DNA from 3 places in the Myxacorys chilensis genome. Region 1 is predicted to be linked to each of the others. Evidence: predicted binding sites of a transcription regulator. Region 1 holds the regulator's gene; each other region holds the start of a gene.
What was found. The regulator NtcA, encoded in region 1, controls nitrogen genes in cyanobacteria. The targets are predictions, from matches to a motif close to TTTGTANNNNNNNNTACAAA.
Positions count from the first base shown of each region.

Region 2: the regulator NtcA is predicted to act here: its motif matches at 4,502-4,521, upstream of AC5JLB_RS15960 (ferredoxin--nitrite reductase).
Region 3: the regulator NtcA is predicted to act here: its motif matches at 6,626-6,645, upstream of glnT (type III glutamate--ammonia ligase).

Region 1 is NZ_JCACKG010000149.1:77,079-86,997, reverse strand. It holds gene AC5JLB_RS11150 (hypothetical protein) at 1-199, opposite strand, end outside; gene AC5JLB_RS11145 (hypothetical protein) at 521-652, opposite strand; gene ntcA (global nitrogen regulator NtcA) at 1,025-1,696, shown strand; gene AC5JLB_RS11135 (DUF3084 domain-containing protein) at 1,820-3,217, shown strand; gene AC5JLB_RS11130 (pre-16S rRNA-processing nuclease YqgF) at 3,220-3,672, shown strand; gene AC5JLB_RS11125 (Uma2 family endonuclease) at 3,730-4,485, opposite strand; gene AC5JLB_RS11120 (DUF3146 family protein) at 4,605-4,865, opposite strand; gene pth (aminoacyl-tRNA hydrolase) at 4,901-5,515, opposite strand; gene AC5JLB_RS11110 (TatA/E family twin arginine-targeting protein translocase) at 5,529-5,837, opposite strand; gene AC5JLB_RS11105 (DUF981 family protein) at 6,104-6,706, opposite strand; gene cypC (CYP152 family fatty-acid peroxygenase CypC) at 6,977-8,227, opposite strand; gene AC5JLB_RS11095 (fatty acid desaturase) at 8,837-9,910, shown strand.
Region 2 is NZ_JCACKG010000183.1:78,322-88,240, forward strand. It holds gene AC5JLB_RS15945 (WD40 repeat domain-containing protein) at 1-85, opposite strand, end outside; gene AC5JLB_RS15950 (hypothetical protein) at 201-1,664, shown strand; gene AC5JLB_RS15955 (DUF8692 domain-containing protein) at 2,043-2,711, shown strand; gene AC5JLB_RS15960 (ferredoxin--nitrite reductase) at 2,716-4,368, opposite strand; gene modB (molybdate ABC transporter permease subunit) at 4,899-6,710, opposite strand; gene modA (molybdate ABC transporter substrate-binding protein) at 6,730-7,515, opposite strand; gene AC5JLB_RS15975 (efflux RND transporter periplasmic adaptor subunit) at 7,883-9,292, shown strand; gene AC5JLB_RS15980 (ABC transporter permease) at 9,332-9,919, shown strand, end outside.
Region 3 is NZ_JCACKG010000203.1:43,161-53,079, forward strand. It holds gene AC5JLB_RS19295 (WD40 domain-containing protein) at 1-900, opposite strand, end outside; gene AC5JLB_RS19300 (pyridoxal phosphate-dependent aminotransferase) at 1,106-2,290, shown strand; gene AC5JLB_RS19305 (inorganic phosphate transporter) at 2,423-3,520, opposite strand; gene AC5JLB_RS19310 (DUF8838 domain-containing protein) at 3,857-5,065, opposite strand; gene glnT (type III glutamate--ammonia ligase) at 5,247-6,572, opposite strand; gene AC5JLB_RS19320 (iron uptake porin) at 6,899-8,629, opposite strand; gene AC5JLB_RS19325 (ABC transporter permease subunit) at 8,773-9,768, opposite strand; gene AC5JLB_RS19330 (sugar ABC transporter ATP-binding protein) at 9,765-9,919, opposite strand, start outside.

The sequences.
Region 1 (9,919 bases):
AAGTCACATAATCTTCTGTATTATCAGTGTCATTTAGGGCTGTTGGGTTCTTCGCGATTCCTCGCAGCCGAGACAGGTTCTTCGGCTTCACCTCTAAACGGGTGTCTTCCTGTAGGGATGTGAGAACAGCCTGCACTAATTGCCAACGATCGCGGATGGATAGTTGCAGTACCTGTTTTTGTAGTTCTTGTAATGTCATCTGGAGCAGTGCCCAAACTAAGTACTTCTCAATTGTAAAATCTTGTAGCCTAGACAAATCTAAAGGGATAAAAATTATCGTTTACCGCCCGACTACCAAGCAACAATCTTGGATAATTTGATTGTTAAAGTTTTCATCAGTTAGGAATCGTAATTTATCGCAGATTTTGCAAACTTATTAGAGCATAGGGCTTGGGAGAATCCTAGTTCTTCGATGAAAAATATCAAAAAGAATATTGGATGGCCGGAGGAAAGCCACGAGCAAAGGGGCAGAAAACTTCCTCACGCAACGCTTTTAGCGTTCCGCCAAGCGTCAATGAGATCAAGACCAAGTCGCCTGCTGTGAAGAATGGAGCCAGTGCAAAAGCCGCCGTTGAATGACTCGAATGTAAGTCAGGGGGCGATCGCACGTTGGAGCAATGCGATCGCCCCCTGACTGCTGTAACTTATCCAAAGCGAAATCTACCTCTCTAATGCCAGTTATAGATCAGGGCTCCCTCTCTCCAGTCCGCTTTGCGCTAGAATCTGGTCAAAATGATTGACTATTCTCCCCAAAAAGCGTTCAATACGAGTCAATCTTTTGGTGAGGAAATCACAGAGATTTTCTAAAATTCTTAAAATACGGGCAGAAATGTATAAGGAGGCACAAAAACTGCGTTTGCAGTCAGTTTAAGTGTTCTAAAGTCATCAATTGTTTACAAAGGCTTCGCTTACAATGACTCGCCTCAATAGAACAATTTTCTATAGGGGTTTTAATAGAAAAGTTTGCTCACCGGTGAGCCTAATAGTTGCTAAGAGAACGTCTGAGTGACGATAAAGGGAAGAAATGATAGTGACCAAAGAGAGACCGCTTGCATCGTTATTTCGCCAAATCGGTGGAGGGGCATACCCCCCCGTTGTAGAAACATTTGAGCGTGGCAAAACTATTTTCTTTCCGGGTGATCCGGCGGAACGGGTTTACTTCTTGCAGAAAGGAGCCGTCAAGCTCTCGCGCGTGTACGAGGCAGGCGAGGAGATCACCGTGGCCCTGCTGAGAGAGAACAGCGTGTTTGGGGTGCTATCGCTAATTACAGGTCAACGCGCCGATCGTTTCTATCATGCCGTGGCATTTACTCCAGCAGAGTTGCTGTCGGTGCCCATCGAGCAGGTCGAGAAAGCCCTGAAAGACAACCCAGATCTCTCAATGATGCTGCTGAAAGGACTGTCATCTCGCATTCTACAAACCGAGATGATGATCGAAACGTTGGCGCACCGAGATATGGGATCGCGGTTGGTCAGCTTTTTGCTGATTCTCTGCCGCGATTTTGGCGTACCGTCCCAAGAAGGGATCACAATTGATCTCAAACTGTCGCATCAAGCGATCGCAGAAGCAATTGGCTCAACTCGCGTGACCGTCACCCGTCTATTAGGCGATTTGCGGCAAGATAACATGATCTCGATTCACAAGAAAAAGATTACCGTTCACAATCCGGTCACGTTAAGCCAGCAATTTACTTAGACTTTCTCTGCCCTCGCTCCAAATCACACATTTTCTTCGCAGCAGTGATATCCGTTCCGCAGGCATAATAGATGCGGAGTCCTGCTTGTCGAGTGAACTAAGCCGGAGCGTTTTGGAGCATCAATGTCCGACATAGGGCTAATTCTGATTTTGGCAGTTTTGATTTTGGGCGGGCTGATCGCAACCGTTGGCGATCGCATTGGCACCAAAGTTGGAAAGGCGCGTCTGAGCTTGTTTAATCTGCGGCCTAAGCGCACGGCAACTCTCGTGACGATTTTGACCGGAACGTTAATTTCCGCCTCGACATTTGGCATTTTGTTTGCGAGTAGCCGCCAGTTTCGCGATATGCTGCTCGATTTCAACGACTTGCAAAAGAAAGTCCGGGAGCAAAATCGAGCCTTACGGAAAAACTCAGATGATTTGCAAATTACTAATCAGCAGAAGAGTAAGGTCGAGGATGAACTTGAGCGCACCCGCGCCCAGCGGACACAAGCGGAAGGACAACTCAATCGAATTAATGAGTCTCTGAAGCAGTCCCTTGAAAAGCAGAGACAGACCAACGAGCAGCTCAGAACGGCTGAGGCGCAGCGGGATGTGATTCGCGGTCAACTCAATGCCGTATCTGCGCAGGCTGAAAGGCTGCGATCGGAGATTAATCAGTTGCAGAGCGAGCAGAAAACCCTAATTGCTCAGCGCGATGCCGTCAAAGCGCAAATTGCCGAGCGCGATAGTCAAATTGCGGAGCGGACGAGCACGATTCAGAGGCGCGATCGCGAAATCGCCGAGCGCGATCGCGTGATTGCCGAGCGCGAAATTCAACTTCGACAGTTGGCATCTCAGCAAGCGCTCTTAGCCGAAGCGGTGCAGCAGTCTGAGCAAGAAGCCCAACTGATTCGCGGCGGATATTTGGCGATTCTGCGGAGTCAGGTGCTGTCGGCGGGTGTGCTGCGGGTGGTTGATCCAGCCGCTGCCAAAGCCGCAGTCGATCGCTTGCTAAAAGAGGCAAATCGAGCGGCCTGGCAGTTGATCCAACCTGGTTCTACCGGGGAAGAGCAAATCGTTCTAATTAAGACCGCCGAGGTAGAGCGTCTGATTAAAAAGATTAATGATGGTCAAGACTACGTGGTGAGAATTGCGGCAGACGCTAACTATGTCCGGGGCGAACGGCGACCCGTTTCCGTCTTTGCCAGTGCTATTCCCAATCGGGTCGTGTTTTTAGCAGGGGATGTGGTGGCTGCAAAGTCGATTGAACCCTCAAAGCTGACGTCTGAGCAGTTCCAACAAAACATCGAACAACTGCTCGCCTTCTCCAATTTCCGCGCGAAACGGGCAGGCGTAATTAACGATAGCGTTCAGATTGAAAACCTAGAGTCGTTATCGGGCTTTATAGAGCAACTGCGCCAATTTCAGACTCCGGTAGAACTCCGGGCGGTGGCATCCGATGTAACGTACACAGTAGGACCGCTCAAAATAGGATTAGTGGTGATTCAAAACGGTCAAGTGGTACTGAAAACGTCGTAGTCATGGACAGTTGGAAAGCGATGGAGAAGGGACAGACGGTGCTGGATCAACCTGTAATTCTGGGGTTTGATCCGGGGCGGCAGAAGTGTGGGTTGGCGGTGATGGGCGTTGATCGGCGGTTGTATTATCACGAGGTCGTGACGGCAGAAAGTGCGATCGCCACGATCAAATCACTGCGTCAACGGTTTCCGATTTCGCTCTTGATTATGGGGGATCAAACCTCTTCAAAAGCGTGGAAGCAGAAATTAGGAGATGAATTGGGGGAACCGTTGCGGGTGGTCATGGTCGATGAGCGGCATAGTTCTCTGGAGGCGCGCGATCGCTACTGGCAGATGTATCCGCCGACGGGTCTAACACGGCTTGTCCCGGAAGGAATGCGGACGCCACCCCGCAGCATTGATGATATTGTGGCGATTCTATTAATTGAGCGCTATTTACAACGGTTGACGGACTAGCTCTGATCGTCAACTTCGAGTATTGAAATTTAAGCGATGAAATTCGAGTGATTGAATTTAGTCGCTCGATCTCACCTCGTCTATTGATAAATCCAAGGCTTCGGCAATTTGTTCGGGGGTTAATCCTAGCGATCGTAACCTCGGAACCGCCCCTAATCTTGCCTGTTCTGCTCGTTCTGCCCGTTGGTTTGCCTGTTCTGCCCGTTGACGTTCTTGCTGAAGCTGCTGCTCTAACTCCATTGGGCTTAAAAATCGCTGTCCGTTCGGGCGATAGACTTCTAGCTCTGTGCTGGGTTGCCACCCAAACCGAATGCCTAATCGAGGACTCGTCCAATCAGACATCTGCGCGATCGAAACTAGCTGATTGTTTTGGCGCTGCCATCCTTGCAACACACACTCATCGGGATCGTAAATGTAATATTCTTCCACGCCATATTGCTGATAGAAGCGGAACTTAAAGTCGAGCGCTGTTCTACCTTCGCGGGTTCTATTGCTATCTGAAAGCACTTCAAACACGACCTGAAACGGAATGTTATTTTCCTTCCACTGCATGTAAGAGCGCCGATCTCCTTTAGGTCTGCCAAAGACCACCATCACATCGGGTGCTTGTCTAGGCGCTGGCGGCGTTTTGACTTGCACCGGATACCAAAACATATCGGCGGCAATGAAGACATTTGGATCATCTGCAAAAATAATTTCTAAATTTTCTTTGAGGATGACAATCCAACGATACTGTACTGTGTTTTCCGCCATTGGTTCGCCATCGCCGCTTGGGTAAAGCAAGTCTTCATTGAGGTCAAGCGATGTCGTCATCTTAGGTTCCTCGTGGTTGAAGGATATTTGTATTATGGGCAATCCTTCGGAGCTTGGCGAAGCCAATCGTATTGATTACAAATTCATGATCACAGATTTGGGATCATAAATTTGCCCTGTCACAAGTCCGCCCGGATCGTAAACGAATAATCTCCGCCCGGTTCCAATTGATAGTCCTTTGCTTCTAAAAATCGCCCCAACGGTTCTTTAATTAAGGCCCGCCCTAGCGATGGATGAATAACCAACTGTCCGCAGCGAAACAGCCAGCGAAATTGCCATTCATACTGATTAGCGATCACTTCGCCCTCAATTTCGCCCTGTTGCCAGGACTGGCGGAAGATGCGGACATGAGCAGTCGTTTCGGGAAGACGCTTAGACACAATACTTAAATCTAGAAGTGCTTGAATTTAGGTTTTTATTCGACACTACGATTGTTGTAAAGACTCATTGCTTTTTCAACCCCCTGCTTGAGGCTGACTTCGATCGCGCTCACGGTTAAGTCTAAAACGTCTTCGATGATCGGTTTTTCAGATGGGGCAAAGGTGCCGAGGACATGAGAAACAGCGTTGTCACCTGGCGCAGATTTAGGGCTACCAATGCCGATTCGCAACCGGGGAAAGGTCTGCGTGCCGAGGTGAGCGATCGCGGATTTCATGCCGTTTTGCCCGCCTGCTGAACCAGACAATCGTAGCCGCAGTTTGCCAACGGGCAAATCCATGTCGTCGTAAACCACCATCACCGACTCGCTCGGCAATTTATACCAATCGATGACCGCGCGAATTGCCTGTCCCGAATTATTCATATAGGTGGTCGGCTGGAGTAGGCGAATTTTTCCCGTCGGACTCATGCCTTCGCCAAATAAGCCTTGGAACTTCTTATTGTCGGACAGGTTGATTTGCCAGACTTTCGCGAGTTTCGCGATCGCCATAAATCCGACGTTATGTCGGGTCTGCTCATATTTCGCTCCTGGGTTGCCCAGTCCTACAATGAGTTGCGGAATGACTAGCTTAGAGGGCGTATCGTCGCTCATACGTCAGGTCAAACTAGCCTTCTTTCTCGGTGGTATTGGTCACAGCCTCTTCAACCATCTCTTCAACCGTTGCGTCGGCCGGTGAAAGACTAGGTTTCTCAGGAGTTTCTAGAGTCGCCTTCATCGTTTGGGGAGTGGATTTCTCTAATTGATCTGCTTCTCGCTTAAATTCTGACTCAAATTCTTTAGACGCATCCTGAAAGCTGCGAATGGCTTTTCCCATGCTTTTGCCAATTTCTGGTAATTTTTTGGGTCCAAACACCAGCAGGGCGACGACCATGATTAGCACCATTTCTGGTAAGCCGATGCCAAAGACGTTCATGAGAGGAGGCTCCTAGAGAAGAAGGGATGAGGGATGAGGGGTGAGGGATGAAAAGTTGAGACAGATACTAAGACAGATACAAAGTTAAGCCAGATACATTGTAGTAGTTTCGGGATTTGAGTTGACGCACATGAGTAGATCCCATCTTTAGCAGCGCTTGTTTAGTCGCACTGGAGAAGTAGCCCACTTCAAACCTTCACCGTTGATGCTTAAAGAGCCGATGTTGATGTCAAACCTTGTCTACAGTAGCGTATGGCGAATTCAGTTTATGGCGATCCTGGACTTGGTGGAGTGACTCCTCGCATTGGCAATGGCTTCCAGTTCGAGAATCCTTCTAGGTGTGACCAGTATGCTTTGAGGGCAATGACGGTAAAGATGAGAGCCGCTAGACCTAAAATGAGCGCTCCAACGGTTCTGAGCGATCGCGTGGATTTCCAATGCAGCGTTGGAGCCGCAAAAATGCCTCCTAACCCTGTCAAAATGAACGCGACGCCTGTAACAAGAGGCGTTTGAGTTAGTCCTAAGTTGATGATGCGAATGCCAATTAGCGTTGCGGCTAAGCCCGCAAAAAATCCATAGGCGGCAAGCGTAATTAACTCCCAGCCAGCCGCTAACGCCCACGCTGTCCCTACAAACAGAATGCCAAACAGGACAGACGTTTCTCCAAAGGCGATGTTGTAGCTGCCCGGAACTGCCCAAGTAAAAACCATGTGCAAGCCCGTAACCAGCGCGATCGCACCGACCACGCCAAATCCGGGAACCCATCGTTTTTGAATAGGCTCATCTAGTCCTCGATACACATAAGCCGACAGAAGAGAAAGCCCGGCTGCCAAATTGATCAGCATCAATGTGATGTAGTCGATAAACATGGGTGATCTCGTAGAGAACGCTAGGACTTGATGAGTGATTTTAAGGCCCTCATCAATTAAATTAACTCCTGAGCGAATCTTATCAGCCGTTGGCATTTAATTTAAGCGCGAGAGTTCTGCGGTTTGCCAAGCAAGGTCTCCTGCGGCTCACTGCTGCCGTTTCGCGATCGCTTGACGACTTCCGCCGCTAACATCGGCTTATCCTGCGCAACGACTAGCTGAGAGCACTACTCTACTCTGGAGGAATTATCGTTCTACTTACATGCAGCATCAGTCTGTTCGCCGGACGTTGCTGATGATAAAACGACTTTTTGGAATGGCGGGTATTCGCGATAGGCTGATGCGCAGATCCTGTTCGGGCACGTCATACTGTATCGATTGAGTCAAGAACTTCACCGACGCTTTCATCAGTTCTATCGTGATCCATTCACCTGCACAGCGATGCCCCACTTGGTAATCGCCTCCCCCTTGGGGAATGAAATTAAAGGGGCTTCCATCCCAGTGGCGGAACCGTTCTGGCTGAAACTCATCCGGGTTCTCCCACAGCCGCGCATCGTGGTTCGTGCCATACAGGTCTAGAAACACTCTTGTCTTTTTAGGGAAGTGGTAGCCATTCCAGTCGAAGTCCTGTCGCACACGGGCAGCGATCAGCGGGAAGAAGGGATAGAACCGACGAACCTCTTGCACGAATCGCTCAACATCCTTGTCGTCGCCCTGCTGAAGTGTCTGCCGACAGTCTGGATGGTCGTGCAGCGCTAGTGCCGAGAAAATCACAAACTGCGCGATCGCAACGGTAGGTCGCAGCAGATTAATCAGTTCTATGGCGGCTGTCCGTTTATCTAGCAGTTCTTCGTTGAGGTCTCTGTGCCACGCGATCGCGTGAACCGGGCTCCCTTCAGCGACTTCTAGCGTGTGGCTACGCACGTTTTCGATGATGTCTTCGATCCATTTCTCGGTTTGCTGACGAGCGATCCTTCCCCGCAAGTGCCGTAGTCCGGCAGATCCTCCTCCTTCAAACAATGCTGCCAGTTCGTTTGTCCGTTGTTTGACTTCTCCCTCCTCAAGCGGAACGCCAGTCCACTGACACACAGCGCGGCATAAGATTTGCCGCACCTCATAGAGGAGTACAACCTTGTCCATCATTTCCCATTTTTTGCTGTAAGCGTGCCATTGCTCGGTTGTTAAAGCGGCCAGGTGCTGAATGCTCTCGCGGGTCATCAGCGACATGAACATCTGCTTGCGGCGTCGATGGGCATTCCCATCTAATCCTAGTACGCTACCTTCACCGATCAATGTCTTCTTCAACGGTTCAGGATTGGCATCTTTTCGCTCAAACCGCTCAGTATCGTAAAACAGCGTGGCTGCCTCTTTTCCAGTCATGCAGATGGATGGCTGGAACAGGAGTCGGGCTTGAAAAATATCCGATTGGTAGCGTTGACACCTTTTGGGAATGAATAGGTAGCCATCTAGCAGCAGTGCCAGCGTGCTATCCAAGGCTTTGTCGCGAGGAATCTGTTGCATGAAGCTTCCTTGTATTTGCGTGATGAAATGACTAAGGATGGACTAAATAAATGCAGGCAAACACTACCGTCGGTATAAAAGCAACTGCTGTTTAGCAACAAATGAGAACTCAGAAACACGAGATGGGAACTTACATCCCAAGATAGGAACAAAGGATCACGCGATGGGAGCGAAGAAACATGGAGTGGGAACAAAGGAACGTGCGATCGTACCTAAGATCCCAAGGTGGGAACGAAGGATCACGGGATGGGAACGAAGGATCACGAGACGGGAACTTACATCCCAAGATAGGAACAAAGGATCACGAGATGGGAACGAAGGATCACGCGGTCGTTACTTAACATCTCATCATGAGAACAAAGAATTTACGCGATCGCATTTAAGTTCACACGTAGAAAACAGTGCAAAAAAGAGCGCCTGCTTCTCACGCCTCAAGGCAAACATTGCTTCGGCTCCTGATGAAAGCTTTACCAGAGTTAAAAATCGGCTTCGTTACGCTTTTTATAATCGCGCTACTTGCGTAGATTCCTAGAACGTGCATTGTGATAGATCCCACTCCCTACAGGTAGAATGTCCAGGTTGCGTTTTGTTAATCTGACAAGAAATTAAGTGCAAGTTCAACCCCTTCCATCTGTTTCATCTGGTGTAGATTCCCATTCACGAGTCCAAGATCTACCATTCACACTGAAAGACGTTCGCGCCGCCATTCCAAACTTTTGTTTTGAACCTTCTACCGCGCGATCGCTGTCTTATTTCTTTCTTGATATTGGCATCATCGCTGCACTGTATGCAGCCGCCGCTTATCTCAATACTGGTTGGTTTTTTCCAATCTTCTGGTTCGCCCAAGGCACTATGTTTTGGGCGCTTTTTGTCGTAGGACATGACTGCGGACACGGTTCATTCTCAAAACACAAGTGGTTAAACAATCTGATTGGGCATCTGTCTCATACGCCCATTCTTGTGCCCTATCACGGTTGGCGCATTAGCCATCGGACGCATCACGCCAACACAGGCAATATTGAAACCGATGAAAGCTGGTATCCCATCGTTCAATCCAAATACGATCAGATGCCTTGGTATGAGAAGTTATTCCGCTTTTATCTACCGCTCTTGGCGTATCCGATTTATCTATTTCGTCGCTCGACAGGTAAGAAGGGATCACATTTTATGCCGACCAGTCCGCTCTTTAAACCTTCTGAGCGCAACGAAGTGATCACCAGCACAGTTTGCTGGAGTATGATGATTGCCTTTCTGGGCGTTCTGACGGCGCAGTATGGGCTGTTGTTTTTCGTGAAGTATTATCTGATGGGTTACATCGGATTCGTCGTTTGGTTGGACTTAGTGACATTTCTCCATCACACAGAAGAAGATATTCCTTGGTATCGCGGTGAGGATTGGTATTTTCTAAAAGGTGCATTGTCTACCATCGATCGAGACTACGGCGTGTTCAATCCCATTCACCACAACATTGGCACTCATGTGGCTCATCACATTTTCTCAAACATGCCTCATTACCACCTCAAGACAGCCACCAAAGCGATCAAGCCTGTCTTAGGAGCGTACTATCGCACGTCAAATGAGCCGATTTGGAAGAGTTTCTTCCGCTCTTATGGCGCGTGCCATTTCATCTCAGATACCGGGTCGAAGATTTACTATCAAGCACCGAGCCGTTTGCAAAAGTAAGCGCGAGTA
Region 2 (9,919 bases), on a different contig from region 1:
GCAGCAGGATGTGGAGACCTACGATTAGCGCGATCGTCAGGACGCTCCCAATACTCGCCGTCACCATTAGTCGTTTGTGCTTCACAGATCCTTTACACCAAAATTCTTTACGCCATTGGAGCTAGTCAAAAGTTCTGTGGTCGGGATCGCAGAAACTGATCCAAATGGTATCTTAAAGAAAGTTCATCTGAACCGAATATGTGAATAAGAATAGACTACTATTTGTGCTGGCGTTGCTGGTATCAACCTATCTGAGCGTAACGCTTCTGCATTTGGGAATTGATAAGTTCTATTATATTCTAGTAGGCGGAAAAAAGTTTGCTACGTTTCCAGACCTCCGCATTCAACTGGGAATTGGTCTGAGCTACGTTTTCATCTCTATTCTCTATTTAATTTGGATCGGCAAGCACTTTCAAGATACGCCGCCAGCGGTTACAAGTCGCTTTAGGGATGTATTGAAATCTGCTTCGCCGTTTCTAGTTCTAGCGTTTATTGCCTATCCTTTGGGCAACGACATCTATATTTACCTACATTCTGGGTTGATGAATCTGAACCGGGTCAACCCATTTGTTGTGAGAGCCGCTGCGTTTTCAACAGAGTTATCTCCTTACGTGGATTGGGGGCAGACTTCAACCTATGGACTCGTTTCACAAGCCATATTTACCGTGTCGGCAGCGTTTGTAGCTGTGCATCCGCTTGTTGCCGTTTATGTGTATAAAGCCATTTGTTTAGCATTGCACACTCTGAATGGATTTCTGATTTGGAAATGGTTGCCGCATACGGAGCGACATCGAGTTGCGATCGCATATCTTTTGCATCCTCTACTACTAATGGAGCAAGTTAGTTCAGGGCATGTCGATCTGTTAGTATCAACCAGCCTCATTGCCTTTGCGATTAGTTATGCAAAATGGCGCTATTGGACAGCATTTACGGCGCTATGGATGGGTCTGTTAGCTAAAACTCTGCCTCTGATTTGGGTTCCGTTAATGGCGATCGCGGTGCTGCGTCGCGGACAGGGGAAACAGTTGTTTAGAATGATCTCAGCCTCCATCGCGATCGTGGGTGTGCTAACCCTTACGATCCTGCCTAATGTTTCCGCGTGGCGTAGCTTGCTGAATCCAGGAGTAGAAGGACAGTTTCAGTCGTCTCTGCTTGCGATCGCGCGGTTTCTGTTGGATATAACTCGTATTTTTATAGCTCCAGAATGGCTGTCATTCGAAACGGGGCAAGCTATTTTATTGGGCCTGGTTCGGCTCACCATTCTTGGCTTCATTGGCTTTTATGCGTGGCGATTATGGCGTAGCGATCGCTACTGGGATAACACACCCCAGAAGCTACTAGAGGAAATGGGATGGGTCACGCTAGTGTTGTTGCTAATAGCAACACCTTGGCTAATGCCTTGGTATAGCTCAATTTTGATCACCTTTGCCGCTTTACTTCCGAGAGCGCGATTGTTTGGGCTAACCAGTTTAGCGTTTGGTCTATCAAGCAGCGCACAGTATGTACTCGCGAGTAATAGCAGCATCAAGAGTTTTGTCTCGATTGGACTGCCGATCGCAGTTCTGATCATTGGCAGTTGGCTGCTTCGACGCCGTTCTCCAACCTCAGAAGTTGTTGTCACTTCAACCAACGATCCGTTGACGTCAGAAAACTCATCTCTTTGAGATCCCTGATTCAATCTATTACCTCGTTCAACCTATCACCTGATTCAATCTATTAGTTGTTTTGAAAGAACGATCAGGTTGATTAAGTACAGGTAGTATTTTGGTTAAATCTAGGTTATGCTGTGGTTCTGAACATGAGCTTTACCATCAATCTTAGTTCGTTAAACGAGATTGCTCTGCAATGCAGCAAATAGAAAAACTACAAGTTTATTTGGAGTGGTAGGTGCAGTGAATATGTTTTCAAGTTTCAGCTAAAAGAACAGCAGAGTGCATCTAAAGACGGCTAAGGCAAGTACTTAGGTAGAGAGCAGTTTCCACCTTCTCTAGTCATTAGAGGCTTTACACAATATGAGTAGCTAGATCGAAGGAGATATTGTAGTGAAGATCAGGGTAAGCAGTTGGGTAAGTAAACTACTTTGTCTACTTCTGTTGACGGATATTTGTTTTATTGTTTTGCACATTTTCTTCTTATTGGATGTTTGGAGCGACCTGTATCCAGATCCCTCTTCAAATCCCTACTCGATCGAAACAGACAGAGGATTTGCTGAATTTTTTCAGTATATGAAGGAGTATTGGTGCGTCCTTTTGTTGGGTTTGATTGTAGTGAAGAAACGTTCACCTCTTTACCTAAGCTGGATGCTTTTATTTCTTTATTTACTGATTGATGATTCCACTAGTTTTCATGAAGAAGTGGGGTTGTACATCAGCAATTCTCTTGGATTTATTCCCCTGTTCGGGCTACGAGGACAAGATTTTGGAGAGGTGCTTGTAACAGCCTCAGTTAGTCTATTTTTGCTGGGTTATATCGCTATTGCTTATCGTTTGGGCGATCACTTATTTAGAAAGGCATCTAAATATCTAATCGCAATGCTTTTCGCACTCGCAGCCTTCGGAGTTTTGCTCGACTTGATCCATATCATGGCTCCTGTCGAATTCTCGGGTAAATTGGGACTTTTAGAAGATGGGGGTGAAATGATAGTCATGAGTGCAATGACTACCTTCGTTTTTGTTCTATCTGAGCAGGTAAAATCAAAAACTGAAGTATAGCCAGTTAAGGAGCCGCAAGTTCAGGCGGCACAAAGTAGCTGGTTTGTCTGGGCCGTGCACCAAACTGTTCGACCAGCAAAGTGTGCAGCACGGGCTTGAGATCATCGCATGGAATGCCTTGCATGACTCGCTCACCGAGATGTGCCTCTTTACCGACTTTGCCACCCATCCAAATATCAACGGCTTCTACGACCTGACCATTCTTGCGTCCTTTTGTCCCCATCATGCCGATATCTGCGACTTGCGGTTGCCCGCACGAGTTAGGGCAGCCCGTCCAGTGAATGCGGATTGGTCGCGATACGGTCAGTTCAGCTTCCAATGCTTTAATCATCGCCAAAGCCCGATTTTTGGTCTCGATCAACGCAAAGCCGCAAAACTGATTGCCTGTGCAAGACACTAACCAGCGCGACATATTATCGGGATTGGTCAAAAAGCGCTCTTGCAGCAGCGGTTCGTTGAGCATTGCCTGCAATCGACTGCTGGGAACGTTGGGAATGATCAGGTTTTGTTCTACAGTCAGGCGAATCTCGCCACTGCCATAAGTGTCGGCAATGCGGGCGAGGTCAAACATCTCGTGGGCGTAGAGGCGACCGATCGGAATTAGGAGACCAACATAGTGAAGTCCTGGTTGCTTTTGCGGATAGACGCCGATGTGATCGCGTTTGTCAAAGGTGATTTCGTCTGTTTCAGCCGCAGGTTGTAGGCTTTGACCTAGCTGAGTTTCGAGTTCTGAGCGAAACTTTTCAATACCCCAGGCATCAACCAAATACATCAATCTCGACTTCTGGCGATTGGCTCTCAACCCATGATTGCGATAGAGCAACAGCACCGCTTCACACACGGGGACGACCGATTCTGGCAATACCCAAGCATCGAGCGGAATGGCTTCTACGTAACGCTTGGGCGAGAACATGCCACCAACGATGACATTAAACCCGATCGCACCCTCCTTGTAGGCGGGAATGAAGGCGAGGTCATTGGTTTCTGCGTGGACAGAATTATCGCGACAGCCCGCGATCGCAATGTTAAATTTACGCGGCAGATTTGTAAACGCTGGGTTGCCTGCTCCCATGTTGGTGATCATGTCCTGCACCGCACGAGTTAACCCACGAGTATCAATCAACTCATCAGCTTCTAGCCCTGCCACGGGTGATCCTGTGACGTTCCGTACGTTATCAACTCCCGTTTGCACACTGGTCATCCCCGCCTGCTCAAATCGGCGGAAGATATCAGCCGCGTCTTCAATGCGGACTCCTCGCAGTTGGATGTTCTGACGAGTGGTAATGTCGGCATTGCCATCGTCGCCGTAGCGCTGCACGATCTCGGCTAACACGCGCAGATGACTGCTGGGAAGAATACCATTCGCAGTTCGCATTCGCAGCATAAACCGACCCGGCGTAACGCTGCGATAGAACAAGCCTAAAACGCGCAGGCGAAAGTCGCGATCGGCTTCATCTAGCGCTTCCCAACCAATTTCTGCAAAGTAATCTAGCTCTTGCTTTAGGACTAGACCATCTTTCTCAGCTTTGATTCTTTCAAACTTATTTAGCGTTTTAGCAGGCGCATTCTCAGATGGAGAGGTGTTGATGCTAACGGCTTCCGCATCAATCTGAGAGCCGACTGCACTGGCAGTTTGTACTTCTGATGTCTCTGTCATAGTGTTAACTGCTGTTTTTAAAATTGCTTTAACTAAGAGCCGCGTTTCCTTCGGAGTTGCGCACTGCGCTAATCGCGATATCAGATTAAGACAGCGTTCTTCCTCGACAGACTATTCAATCTGCTCTGTGAAATCGGTAGAGATTGCTACACAAAGACATGGCGCAGGGACAAATCCATCTTTTGATGCAGAGAAATTCACGGCTAGTAGAGCCTTAACACCTGCTTGTACGCTTAGTTACGATCGCACGTTTCTTAGTTCCCACTCCTTGTTATTGAGTTGCGATCGCACGTTCCTTAGTTCCCACCCTTTGTTATTGAGTTACGATCGCATCTTCCTTAGTTCTCACCTTCGTTTCTTAGTTCCCGCCTTCGTTCCTTAGTTCCCACTCCTTGTTATTGAGTTACGATCGCATGTTCCTGACTCCGACTCCTGCTTTACATAGAACACACCCAGCGATCGTGAGTATCATTCAAGTGGTAAAGAAAACAGTTTGATGCATCGAGAGTGCTTAGATAACAGTTCTAAAGTCATGCTGCTGACAGCAGCATTAGCCGCAGCGAATCGAGACAGACCCGCCAAGGCAACGGTTGCGCTTTCAGCGCGAACCATTTCTCCTTAAAAACCTCCGCTTGAAGGTGATAGTCTTGCGGACTCGTCGGAGGAGCATTGAACTTTAGAAAAACCGTCATGCGATGCGGCGTTTCACTCGTCGCCGCGACCCAGCAGGGAAACGTATTAGGCTGCTGAGCGTCTTGAGGAAAGAGGATTTGATGAGCGCGAATGCCAACATAAGCAAACTGTTCGGGTAGAGGTTCGGCAATCTGTAAGCCAATGCCCCACTCGATCGCATGAATTTGATCATCTGCCGTTGCAACTGCCGTCGAGAAGTTTTTACATCCCGTTAGTTGAGCCACTGTTACTGTCGCCGGATGCTCAAAAATCGACCGCTTAGACCCGGACGCGATCGCGCGTCCTGCATGCATCACCAGCAAGTTTGGACAAACGCGATACGCTTCTTCTAAATTGTGCGTGACAAACAGCACCGCACCGGGATAACTGGCGAGACGCGCAATCAACTGCTGTTCCAGTTGGCTGCGGAGATGCGTATCGAGGGCTGAAAACGGTTCATCAAGCAGCAGCGCTTCCGGTTGACTTGCCAATGCTCTTGCGAGGGCGACACGTTGCTGCTGTCCGCCAGAGAGTTGAGCCGGGTAGCGATCGCGCATCTCCTCTAGCTGCACTGCCATTAACTGCGACTCAACCTGCTGCCGCACATCAGCGCGAGACAGCCCTTTCGGTAAACCAAATGCAATGTTTTGCGCCACCGTCATGTGGGGAAAGAGCGCGTAGTTTTGCACCAAAAATCCAATACGGCGATCGCGGCTCGCTAGATTAATGCCGCGATCAGCATCAAACAGCACGCGCCCGTTGAGTACAATCCGCCCAGAGGTTGGCGTTTCAATTCCGGCAATGCAGCGCAACATCAGACTTTTTCCAGCCCCAGATGCACCCAATACGCCTAACGGTGCGTCGGCATGAAACGCAATCTCGACTCGAAATCCGCTAAGCTGTTTACCAATCTCTACGCTTAGCCCGCGATTTGGAGAATCTGCAAGATCAAGAAGCGGAGACAGAACAGGTCTGAGAACTGGAGAGAACGGCTCGCGTTTGACAGATGGCAGCTTACGTTTATCTTGCCAAAGATTGACTGCTGCAATGCTAGAGAGTGATATTCCCATGATTGCGATCGCCCAAAACCACGCTTCATTCGTAGCTCCCGCTTCGACTGCAAAATAAATCGCCATCGGAATCGTTTGCGTTTCTTTGGGAATATTCCCTGCCAGCATCAGGGTTGCACCGAACTCTCCCAACGCACGAGCAAACGCAAGCGTGATGCCTGCCAAAATTCCTGAGGTTGAGAGTGGCAATAGAATAGATCTAAAAATAGTCCAATCAGACGCGCCTAATGTTTTAGCAACGGCTAATAGATTGTGATCGATCTGCTCAAATGTGCCTAATGCAGTACGATACATCAACGGAAACGAAACAACAATCGCCGCTACAACAGAACCATACCAAGTAAATACAACGCTAAAGTCAATCGAATTTAGAAACTGTCCGATTGCTCCATTTTTGCCAAATAAGACCAACAAAATAAAGCCTACTACCGTGGGCGGCAAAATCAAGGGAGCGACAAAGATGCTCTCAATTAGTGCCTTTCCCTTGCCTCGGTAGTTCAGCATCCAATATGCCGCTGCAACACCCAGGAAGAAGGTAATCACGGTGGCAAGCAGGGCAGTTTTAAGCGAGATCCATAGAGGAGAAAGATCAGGGGGCATCACGTCACGAGGTTGGTACTCACGAGGCTGGCACAACAAATCCGTACTTGCTTAACACGGTTTTAGCGTCGGTACTCGACAAGTACTGCACAAACTCTTTTGCTGCTTCAACGTTTTTACTACTCCTCAGCACCGCTACCGGATACACAATTGGGGAATGATCTGTCTCGTCTGCGGTGACAGCAATCTTCACCTGATCTGAGATCTTGGCATCTGTAAAGTAGACAAACCCTGCCTCTGCATTCCCAGATTGAACGGCGGCTAACACTTGACGCACATTGTTGCCAAATACAAATTTAGGTTTGAGAGTGTCGTAGAGCTTCAGCTTTCTCAAAACTTGTTCCGCGTATTGTCCAGCGGGAACGCTGCGCGGCTCTCCGATCGCAATGCGCTTAATGTCAGGTTGCGTCAACCGATCGAAGCTTTGCACTCCCCTAGAGGACTTGGGCACGATCAAGACGAGCCGATTTCGGGCAATGTCTTTTCGAGTTCCAGCCACCAGTTTGCTAGCTTGATCGAGCGTATCCATTTGACGTTTTGCCGCTGAGAGAAAGACATCGGCGGGCGCACCCTGTTCAATTTGTTGTAACAATGTGCCTGACGCTCCAAAGTTGTAGATTAGATCGGCGGTTGTTTTACTGCGTTGATAGAGGGGCTTAATGTCTTCTAAAGCATCCTTTAAACTAGCCGCCGCAGAGATGATCAGCTTGTTAGATTGCGCTGTTGTAGGGAATAGTACGAAACGCAAGGCTATGATGCAAGCTGCGATCGCGATCGCGACTGCAATAAAATATCTTCTGTTCATAATCTGGTCTCAGGACGGCAACGGTTGTCTGATGCTTTGAGTTTGGCGCTTTGATGGTATCAGTAGCCCTTCAATCGTTCAATCTCGTAGAAGCTAAACGCTTGCGGCTTGTCTGCTTCATGAGCAATCCAGTAGAGCGACTTGTTCTCTATCTAAAGAGGTAGATCCAGTATTGGATTGAACCATCACACTAATTCAGGATGTCTAACAAAGATAAATTTTATCTGTAAACCTTGAAAACAGCGTTCAAATCAACCTTACACAGCAAACTACAAAACTGTGCAAATTACAAAACTGTAATTCAACCAGCAAGAGCGATCGCAAAATCTATCGTTATTCTATGTACAGTCAAGGTGCAAAGGAGCCTATGACCCTCAACTCTCCCCAACCGATTCCATTCAAGCCGACAGAAAAAGGTTGGCTCAAACCCAAGCTGAGAAACTGGCTGATTGGAATATTTATTCTGAGTTCACTGTCAGGAGGTGGATATCTTGTGTACCGCCAGACGGTGGCTTCCTCTAACCAGGCCGCCAGAAGCAGAATCCAGACGGTTCCGGTCGGGCGGCAGACCATTCCGATTACGATCGCAGCCAATGGCATCATTGAAGCCAAACAATCGACCAACGTTAGCCCCAAAAGCTCTGGACGGCTGAAGAGCCTATTGGTGGATGAAGGGGACGCTGTGCAGGCGGGGCAAGTTGTGGCGTACATGGACGACTCAAGCCTGCGAGGTCAATTGCTTGGGGCGCAGGGATCGCTGGAGGCGGCCCAAGCAAACTTGAAGAAAGTTGAAACTGGGAATCGCCCAGAAGAGGTTGCTCAAGCCCAGGCAACGGTAGCGAGCGCTGAAGCCAACTTGCGGCAGTCAGAATCAGATCTCAACCGCTATGACCAACTGTACAAGTCGGGAGCCATTTCTGCCCAAGCCGTCAGCCAATATCGCACCACCCGCAACACGAATCAGGCAGAGGTAGACAAAGCGCGGCAGGCGCTGAAGTTGCTTCAAGTGGGTAGCCGCCCGGAAGATGTTGAGGCTGCCCGCGCTCAGGTAATTCAGCAAGAGGGCAACCTGAAAACGGTTCAGTCGCAGATCGAAGACACCGTGATTCGCGCTCCGTTTAGTGGCATTGTGACAGCGAAGTACGCCGATCCGGGAGATTTCGTCACACCCACCACATCTGGGAGCGATGTTTCCTCTGCAACGTCTTCGTCAATTCTGTCATTAGCATCCACTTATCAGGTTGTGGCAAACGTTGCTGAAACTGACATTAGCAAAATTAAGGTCGGGCAATCGGTCACAATCACCGCTGATGCTTATCCCGACAGAACCTTTAAAGGAAAGGTCGCTCAAGTTGGGGCAGCAGCAACCGTGACTTCTAATGTCACCAGCGTCAAGGTAAAAGTGAGCCTTGACGATCCCCAAAGGCTCTTGTTGCCGAGCATGAATGTTGATGCCAGGTTTGATGCGGGCGAATTGAGCAACGTGCTGGTCGTACCGACTGTCGCGATCGCACGTCAGCAGAACGGTACTGGAGTACAGGTACTTGGGACAGATGGTCGCCCCCGATTTGTTCCGATCCAAACTGGACTGACTGTGAATGACAAAACCGAGGTGCGTTCTGGGCTTCAGGGCAATGAAAAAGTGCTAGTGAGTGCGCCATCTAGACCGACGAATCGCGCTCAAAATTCTGGCAACAGGGGCAATCCCCTCGGCGGCGCAGCGGGTGCTCCCGGTGGTGGTTTTCCTCGTGGGAGTGGTACTCGCGGTGGGTTCTAGGTTTGTCTTCAGATTTAGTGTTTCCAGCGAAATTTAGTCATGATGAAATCACTCAGGGGCGCAAAACCGGCCCGACGAGATCGCACACCGCCCATAAAACAAGTTCCTAATCCAATCGGACGTTCCCCAGTATCCGTCGTTGAAATTCTGACCATGGCGATCGAGGCACTGTGGAGCAATAAACTCCGCACGATGCTCACGATGCTTGGTATTGTCATTGGCATCACCGCTGTGATTGCGGTCACTGCCATTGGTCAAGGAACGCAAAAGTCAACCGAGCAACGGCTACAATCGCTGGGAACTGATATTCTGCAAGTGCAGTCGGGTGCAGCTAGAAGTGGAGGCGTGCGGCAAGGGAGTGGAACGGCGACCACCTTGACGTTAGAAGATGCCCAAGCGATCAGGCAACAGGTTTTAGGTGTTGCCCGAGTATCCGCTGTCTTGCAGCAAACGGCCCAAGTCGTCTATGGCCAGAATAACGACTCCCTGACCATTATTGGAACCGATATTAATTACCCCGATGTCCGCAACACGCACCCCCAAACTGGCAGATTTTTCAGCCAAGACGAATTGGATGCCGCAGCATCTGTAGCAGTCTTGGGTCCAACGGCGCGGAATGAGCTGCTC
Region 3 (9,919 bases), on a different contig from region 1:
TGTCTTTTCACTACTTTTAACAACTCTTTTAGGCTTCTGCAATGTGTATTCGAGCTGTTGATCTTCCCAATCTTGTTTATGCTGATTAACGAATCGTATTTTTTGATTTCGTTGGTTGACGTATTGCAGCGTGTGGTTATAGACATAATCGCACAATCCATCAGTGTCAATTATGCCTTGAGCATTAGCCGCTTCTCCCTGTAAGCCTTGTACTAGATAATGGGTGAATACGCCATGTCCTAGTTCTGGGAATTTCCAGGATTGTTGAGAATTATCGCACGATAGAAGCGCATCGAATCCTGGATGTTGAGCAGCGCGTTGGCGGAGGATTTCAATCAGTTGTGCGGTCGAATCGTCTAACCGATCTAACATCTGATGGTTTGAGCCATCGTGTCTCACGTTGTCGCTGTGACATGTATCAAGCCAAACGACTTGTTGTTTGGCTTTGCAGTTGCCGAGCGCCCCTAAAAGAGCGATCGCGCTCATTCCTGTTTTTAGCAACGCATCTTTTTGAGTATCGGCGAGACAAAAAACGGCTTGCTGCAATCGCGGCTCTAATGCGCCGTGCCCACAGAAATAAAACAAAACCGTGTCTTGAGTTTGAGCATATTCCGCGATTTCCTGAAGGCTCTCACGCACAGCACTTAGCGTTGGTGCCCGAGACGCCAGATCATGGTGAATGGCGATCGTACGTTCTGGAAAACTCCGAGTGGCTTGGGTGAGTGCGTAGGCCAAGCTTTGACAGTCGATCGCGGCATAGGGTAACGAGGGGAGCCGAGGATCGTCATAGTGATGGACGCTCACCAGGAGTATCCAAAGTTTGGCTTGTCCACCTTTGAGCGCGCTTAGCGCAGAGCGCAACTCCGAAGGAATCTCAGAACGACTAGGGGTGCGAGGCATGGCTAAGAGTGATGGGTCGTGGAACTGCTGAGCGCATTCCCAGTGTATTGTGTTACAGCTATATCTACCTTTGATCAGGACATTATGCGCCTGTAGCCATTGGTTTTTCAACCGTTAATTCCGTATCTTTACAGTTGTGACACAGTTGTGACATCAATAGCTAAAGTCCACATGAGGGGCTAAAGTCCAGATGAGGAAGAACACGATGCAGGAAAGGCAAGCTTTGCGGATGCAGTCCGTGCAATTGCCGATGATTCCGATTGTCGGCGAACTGATTCGTCAGCATGAGGGGACAATTTCTCTTGGTCAAGGCGTTGTGGGCTACCCACCGCCCCCTCAAGCGATCGCGCAAATCAGCGAGTTTCTGAGTCAGCCCAACAATCACAAATATCAAGCGGTAGAAGGAATTGCCGCCCTGCGATCGCGGATTGCCCAAAAGCTCCAGGCCGAAAATGGCATGGATGTTTCTGCAAGTCAAATTGTCGTCACTGCAGGCAGCAATATGGGCTTTCTGAATGCGATTCTGGCGATTACCGATCCAGGTGACGAAGTGATTTTGCAGGCTCCCTATTATTTCAATCATGAAATGGCAATCACGATCGCAAGTTGTCAGGCGATCATTGTTCCAACAGATGAAAATTATCAACTGGACTGCGATCGCATCCGGGCAGCAATCACCGAGAAGACGCGAGCGATCGTCACGGTTTCGCCCAACAATCCAACAGGTGTTGTCTATCCAGAAATCGATCTGCGGGCTGTGAATCAACTATGCCAACAGCACGGTCTTTATCACATCAGCGACGAAGCTTACGAATACTTTACCTATGGCGTGCCTCACTTTTCGCCCGGATCGATTAGCGCCGAGCGCAACTCCAAAGGGACTGCGGCAGGTCGTGATCACACGATTTCTCTGTTTAGCCTTTCCAAAGCCTACGGATTTGCAAGCTGGCGCATTGGCTACATGGTCGTTCCGGCCAATCTGCTGGAATCGCTGCAAAAAATTCAGGATACGAATGTGATTTGTCCTGCGGTAGTGTCTCAATATGCCGCGATCGGCGCGTTAGACGCTGGAAAAGCCTACTGTCAAAAACAGATTGCCGCGATCGCAGAAGTGAGAGAACTCGTGTTGCACGAACTCAGTTCTATCTCTCACCTCTGCACTGTTCCGCCTGCGAATGGCGCATTTTATTTTTTGCTCAATGTTCACACGGATCAAACCTCAATGGAGGTGGTAGAACGGCTGATTCGTGAGTATCGCGTCGCGGTGCTACCAGGATCGACGTTTGGGTTAGAGACAGGTTGTTATTTGCGAGTGGCGTATGGTGCGTTGGATCGAGAAACTGCGATCGCGGGCATCGGACGATTAATTAACGGATTGAAACATATTTAGACGATCGCAAATTTGACACCTGTCCTATTTGGCAACGGATTTGATGGCGGATTGGATAACAATTGGATAACAGATGTGACGGACGAAATCAGTCTATCCGCTACATCTGTTACCCAATCCGCTGCCACCAGATTATCGATGCAAGATCCAGTAGAACAGCCCACCCAGACACGCCGCGATCGGGAGGGTCAAAATCCAGGACAGCAGAATTTGAGAAAATACCTTAGCATTGGCTTTTCGAGAAATGACGCCAACCCCAAAAATTGAGCCAACCGATACGTGAGTCGTTGAAACAGGCAATCCAAATTGACTCGCCGCAATCACTAGAAAGCCAGTGACCAAATTTGCTGAGAACCCTTGACCAGAATTCATTTCAGTGATTTTCTTACTCATCGTTTCAGCCACTCGACGAGCGTTGAGCAAGCCGCCTAACGCCATCGCCAGCGCGATCGCAAGCGAGCCGCCTTGCAGTGAAATGGCCTGAATGGTCAATAGTAACGGCACAATTTTTGGGGTATCGTTCAGTCCTCTGGCAAAGCCAACAATTCCGGCACTGAGAAAATGACCTGCATCCACTAACCTCTGACTAGAAATTCCGGCAAAGGCTCCGGTATAGCGTTGCTGACAGTTTTCGACCGAATCGATTGAAACGACGGAAGATTGCATTAGAGCGGGTGCGCCTACCGGCACTACTGATGCTGTTTCGCCAACACAAATACAGCTTTCTTTACCAATGCCTAGCTGTTTTCGGGCGTAGTGAAGGATGCCATACACTCCAATTGCCAACAGAATGGCGATTATAGGGCTTAACAGTAAAGGTAGCAAGAAAGACTTCTGTAATGCGGCAAAATTAACTTGAGTTCCGATTGCTAGTAATCCTGCACCGACCAACGCTCCGGTTAATCCATGAGTTGTTGAAATTGGAAATCCTAAGATTGTCGCCAGAATGACGGTTAGCCCTGTGGCAATTGCAACGGCAAGGTGAAAATCGGTTGCGTTCGCGATCGCATCAGGCACAAGCCCTTTGCCTGAGAAACTTTTGACCAGAGCAGAGGCCAGGAAGACAGAGCAGAGCGATCCTGCAAATGTAGTGATGGTGGCCCATGCGATCGCGGTTTTGTAATTTGTTGTTTGACTGCCAAATAGGGTAGCTACGCCTTTGAAGTTGTCGTTCGCACCGTTGGAGTAGGCGAGGAACAGAGTTGCCAAAAAGAGGAGGACAAGATACACCAAAATTAGGTCTCCTTGGTTCAGAGATTAATGCTCAAAGATTAACGTTTGGTTATGCTGCTTTCAACGCTCAATGTTGCGGCTGTCGAAAGCACTAACCTTTCATCATCCTGGGTTGAATGCAATAATTTCTAAACGATAACCTTTTCTTAACTTTGCTCTCTCATTTCATTGTTTAAGAGCTTTTCCGTATACTCTCAACATTCAGTAGGGGCTAACGATAATAAGGATTAGAAACTGTGCAAAACGATTGCTTAAAGATAAGCTCTTCAAGCAGTCGTTTTATTAGCAATGCGATTAGCGCATAGCGCAACTTCGTAGAAATCGCAAATGCGACTAGCAACAGCTTTCTACATCGCAGCAAGCACTACCCTCATTCGTAACTGTGACGTGATAATCTAACCCTTTTGTCTCCTGAGCGGGTCGAATGATGTTACGTGAACAATCGAATATAGGTGCAGACTCCAACGGAATGGTTTCGTAAGGTTCAACCGGAATCACATCACCATAATAAGCACCACTTGAGCTTGTGTAAATCCCAAAGGTCTTCTCACAAACTGCCATTCGTTCGCCTCGATAAAGCGTATGCCCGTCATCATCCTGAACCGCCTTCCAAGGCCCTTTATAAATCACCGCTTGATTGCGATCGCGACACTCTCCTTCTTTCCCCTTAAACGCGCGAACCGTGAGAGAACGAAATTCAATACCGTCTACGACTTGCCAAGGTTCTGTTTGGCGACTCAAAATCTCGATGCCATAAAATCCGGCTTGCTCAAACATTTCGAGAAATTCGTTCTCGCGAAATGCGCCAGAAATGCAGCCACTCCATAAGTCAGGATCATTGAGAATTTCGGAAGTCGGATCTTCATCGCACACAATGTCAGAAATTACGGCTCGCCCGCCCCGCTTTAACACACGAAAGATCTCTTGGAACAACTGTTTTTTATCGTGAGGACGAACAAGATTCAAAACGCAGTTGGAAACGACAACATCAACGCTATCACTAGCAATGAGAGGCTGATCGCGGCGTAAGCGATCGCACTCTGATTCTAGCTCTGCCATCCCAGCAACGGTTGTAACCGGATGCTGCTCTAGCCAAGCTTGGACTGAATCGAGGCTGAGAGCTAAGTCTTGAATCTTACCTTTGACAAACTCAACATTGCGGTAGCCCAATTTCTCGCTCATCTCGCTTAGATAGCTGCGAGACAACCCTAGCATTTCATCATTAAAGTCAACCCCAATGACTCGTCCTGCCGCCCCAACTTTTTGAGCCATGATGTAGCAATTCTTTCCTGCGCCTGATCCTAGATCGACAACCGTCTCTCCTGCATTCACATAGCGCGTCGGATCGCCGCAACCATAGTCTTTCTCAATGATTTCCTGGGGTAACGCCTCTAAATAGCGACTATCATAGCCATCTGTCGGACAGCACAACGCGGCTTGAGGCTGCTGCGCTCCTGCTTCGTAGCGTTGCAATACAGCTTGCTCAATATCATAAGTGATGTTAGAGGAATCTGTCGGTTGAGAAAGTGCAGTTTCAGTCATAACAGTGTCTCGATTACCACTTCATGTTACACAAGACAATACATTTGCCGCATCGCTCTGGATTTAAGTCTACCGAGAGCCACCGCAGAAAAGCTGAAAACTTGCTAAAAATAGTATGAAATCTCAACCTATTTCTTTCGCGTTGATTTCTGTACTTGAGTTTGACTAATTGAACATCACTCTAACAATGGATGTACTGTTGTAGTTCCCATTGTGTCACTTCTGTGTGATAGTCACTACATTCTTTGTACTTAAAGTCTAGAAAGGTTTTTGAGCCTTGCTCACCCAAGGTTTTTATCAATAAGGTATCTTGCTCTAGACAACGCAATGCTTCGATCAGTGTTGTTGGCAGCGTTTGTAGAGTAGGAAATTCTGAGCCGCGAACAAACATATTTTCGTCAATGCGATCGCCCGTCGTCAAGTGCTCAGTTATCCCTTCGAGTCCTGCCGCTAGAATTCCCGCTTGCGCTAAATAGAGATTGGTTGAACCATCGGCGAGGCGAAGCTCAAACCGTCCCCCTTCTGGAATTCGTAGCATGTGAGTGCGATTGTTGCCACCAAACGAAATGTATCGCGGGCTCCATGTGCTGCCGGATGAGGTCATCGCTGCGCCTAACCGACGATAGGAATTGACGGTCGGATTGCAGAGCGCTGTCAGGCCCCGTGCGTGAGCCATCACCCCTGCCATAAATTCGTAGCCAAGTGGAGCCACGCCTAATTCATCCCGCGCATCTTCAAACACGTTTGACTCACCGTTCCAGAGGCTCATGTGCAGGTGAGCGCCATTTCCTGTGAGATGACTAAATGGCTTGGGCATAAAGGTTGCAGTCAATCCTTGCTGTTCTGCCAATGTCTTCACCATGTATTTGAAAAAGACGTGCCGATCGGCAGTAGTGAGCGCGTCGCTGTACGTCCAGTTAATCTCAAACTGTCCGTTGGCATCTTCGTGATCGCACTGGTAAGGCTCCCAGCCCAACGCTTCCATATAGCGCACCAGTGTGGAAATCAGATCAAATTGGCGCATCAGGTTGAGTTGGTCATAGCACGGGCGAGCCGCGTCATCGAGCGGATCGGCAATGCGGTAGCCCTTCTCCGCTTGCTTTAGCAGCATGAATTCGGCTTCGACTCCGGTTTTATAGTCATAGCCGAGTGTTGCAGCGCGATCGCACACTTGTTTCAAAATGATTCGTGGTGCGGCGGCAAAGGGTTCACCATCGAGGTACAGATCACTGGCAACCCAACCGACGTTAGGTTGCCACGGCAGCACGATCAGCGAACTTGCGTCAGGAATCGCTGCGATATCGTGAGCGTCGGGACCTAAGCCCAAGTTACACGCAAAGGGCGCAAAACAGGCACCCGCCGATTCAACCGCAGAAACTTTGGCAGCAGGAACGAGCTTAGCGCGAGTTCCTCCCAGCAAATCTGTAAACGAGACTAGAAAGAAATCTAACTTATGCGCTTTAGCAAGGTCTGTCAGCGTTTGAGTTCTGGGTGCAGTTCCAACCATCGTCACATCTCCGGCGATTCCTGCATCCAGTAAATCAAGCGCATTTAGATTAATTTGTAGTGAATGCTACTAATGTGATTGAGATTGTATTGAGTTTTACGACTGGCAATTTATGCAGCTTGGCAAAGCCGTTATCTCTGAAGTTGCGCTTGGCGATCATTGTGGCGATTCGCTCAAGAGCATCACAACGGTTACCAGATCCATTGTGCGTAATCTCATGTGCGTAATCTCAGTTGACAGAGGATTTGATAGCAGATGTAACAGATGAGAATTGCTTCTATGGATGAATCCGCTACGCCCATTATCAAATTGGCTACCGACTTGGTTTAAAACGCAAACACCGTTCTCAGCACTCCAATCACCACATCACTGTTGTCTTCATTGAAGTCTGGGTTAGTAATCCAAATTACTCCTGGCGTAACGGCAATGTTGTCATTTAAGCGATAGCGATAAAAGGCTTCTAAGTGAAATGAAGGGTCGCGATCGCGCACTCCTAAATTGCTGCCCGCTAACTTTGGCTCTTGCCCTACCAACAGACCGCCTAAGTTTCCTTCCTTAAACAAATCAGGAAACGCTAACGTAACCGCCCAATTCCACACGTCCCCTTTGCCTCTGTTGACGTAGCGATGATTGGCGTAACCAACCCATCCCCCTAACGCAAACTTTGGTGAGAGTTGAAACGTACCAGAAACTCCGTAAGCGTTAATGCCAACCGCTGTTCCAAAGTTACTATTTGCCAAGTTGCTTCCCGCCGCACTCAAGTTGAATGGGTCGTCAGGCTGCAAATCGCTGGCAAACGGTGCATACGCATTAATGTAGGTAAAGCCAATTCGCGACGTTTGACTCAGGTTCACAATGAGTTGGGCTAAGGCTCCATACTGACCATTAAACAACCCGTTCTTATCGCTGGGATTAAATGCATTTGGAACTAGATATCCTAAGTTCACTTCTGCCGCGTCGCCAAATCGGTGTCGCAGACCAAATCCTGTACCCCCAGAGTAGTTATAAATTGGGTTACGCAACCCAAATAGCGACACTGCACCGCCATCAAAATAGGGGTTGAGTTGCGAAGACGCATCTAGATCAACAAATCCGTTTCCGGTTCCAGCGAGATAGCCATCGGTGTTGCTGCCGATCGGGAAGCGGTAGCGCAGTAAAGCAAGCCCGACTGTACCGCCGCTATCGCCATCAAATTCGACCCGCCCCTGGTTAGTGCCCAAAACGCCCAAACCGCGAACTCCTGTCGGGCTGGTTGCATCTGGCGTTGTGTTACCAAGCGGGACGACGTTGTTTGCCTGTAAGCGAGTGGTGAGCAAGTCGCGCCCATTGAAGCTGGTGTTGAGGTTCAAGCGCACCCGGTAGCTCAGCGTCGGATTCCGGAGCGCTTCTTGTCCGTTGGCATTGTCGCCCGCAAGGACACTAATTGCACCAAAAATAGCCTCGCCTTGTAGCTTGGTTGTCGTGGAGAATTGTTGCCGTTCTACTGTAGCGCTTCGAGCTTCGAGGGCACCTACTCGACCTCGCAATGTGGCGAGTTCAGCCGCAAATTCTTCTTGCAGCCTTTGCAAGCTTGCCAAATCTTCTTGTTTGACCAGATTTGCAGTAGATGCTGCAATCAATTCATTCACGCGATCTAAACAGGCATTTAACCCCGCCGCAAATTCGTAGCGGGTCAAAGCGCGATCGCCACGATACGTCCGATCAGGATATCCGGCGATACACCCATACCGCTCAACAAGAGATTGAAGCGCTTGAAATGCCCAATCCGTGGGTTGCACATCCGATAGTTGCGATACCGAAGTGACTTGATCCAGTTCCGGCTGATCTTGGCTCTGAGGTGCGGCGGGAATAATGTCGTTTGAGATATTATTTGAGATCTTGTTTGAGGTTTGCTGAGCGATCAGTTGCGGAGACGGAGAGGTGGAGAGATGGGGAGCGGCTTCAAACACTTGCGGCGCGGTTTGTTCAGGTTGAGGCGAAGCGCTTAGAGCTGGAGACACTAGAAAGCAGCTCGTTGCTAGGGCAACGAGAGAGGCAAATGAATCGTGTTTTGACATTGTTTTTATAGATTGAGAATTGATTTTTTATAGTTTTTGAGAACCGCAAAGTAAGTTTGTGAACTCAGAAAACGGCGGCTCCAGATCTCCGATTTCTTCAAGAAATCAGAGATTTTTGCACAATTCTCAGCGATTCGTAGAGTTCATCGAGACGAACGGCGGCGGAGTCTATCGATCGTTACGGCGATGATAATCACTAAACCTTTGACAACCAACTGCCAGAAATAAGACATGTTGAGCAGAGTCAAGCCATTGTTGAGAACGGCAATGATTAACGCACCGAGCAACGTTCCCGGAATCGTGCCGATGCCACCCGTGAAGCTTGTGCCGCCCAAGATGACAGCCGCGATCGCGTCCAATTCATAGCCGTTTCCTAACTGCCCAGTGGCACTATAGAGACGGCTCGAACTCATGACGCCTGCTAACCCTGCCAGCAATCCGCTCACTCCGTAAACGAATAGGAGGACGCGATTCACTTTAATACCCGTTAGACGCGCTGCGCGCTGATTACCGCCCACAGCATAAATTTGCACGCCCAATACCGTCCGCCGTAGGATAAACCAACTCGCCAGCACCGTTAAGAGCGCAATCACAACCAGCCAGGGGAAAGGGCCTAAGTAGCTATTGCCGATCCAGGCAAAATTGAGATCCCGATTTAGCACCGTTGTGCCGTTAGCAACCAGATAAGCAACCCCGCGCAGGGCCGTGAGTGCGCCCAGCGTCACGATAAACGGCGGTAAATCTACAAACGCGATTAGCACGCCGTTGAGCAACCCTAACAGTAATCCCGTCAGCAGCGCTGCCAGCACCGCCGCCCATCCTAACCCTGGCACGAGCGAAGTCAAGACGCCCACGACAGCAGACACGCCCAAAATCGAGCCAACCGATAGATCAATGCCTCCTGTCAGAATTACGAATGTCATGCCAGTTGCCAGCACGATGTTGATCGAGGCTTGCCGTAAAATGTTGACCACGTTTCCTGCGGTAGGAAAGTTGGGGGTCAGCACCGAAAACAGGATGCAGATTAAGATGAGAATCGGCAAGATTCCGAGTACCTGAATCCAGTTGTTCGCAGTTTTGCGCCGACCTGGCGCACCGCGTGACCCATCCTTTAACGGTCGTAGTTCAGTTTGACTCATGATGCAGTAACCTCCGATGCGCCAGTGGCGTAAGCCATAATGTTTTCTTGAGTAATGGATTGACGAGTCGAGCCGCCAAGTTCGCCAACAAGCTGTCCTTCTCGCATCACCAGGACGCGATCGCTTAATCCCACAACTTCTGGCAGTTCGC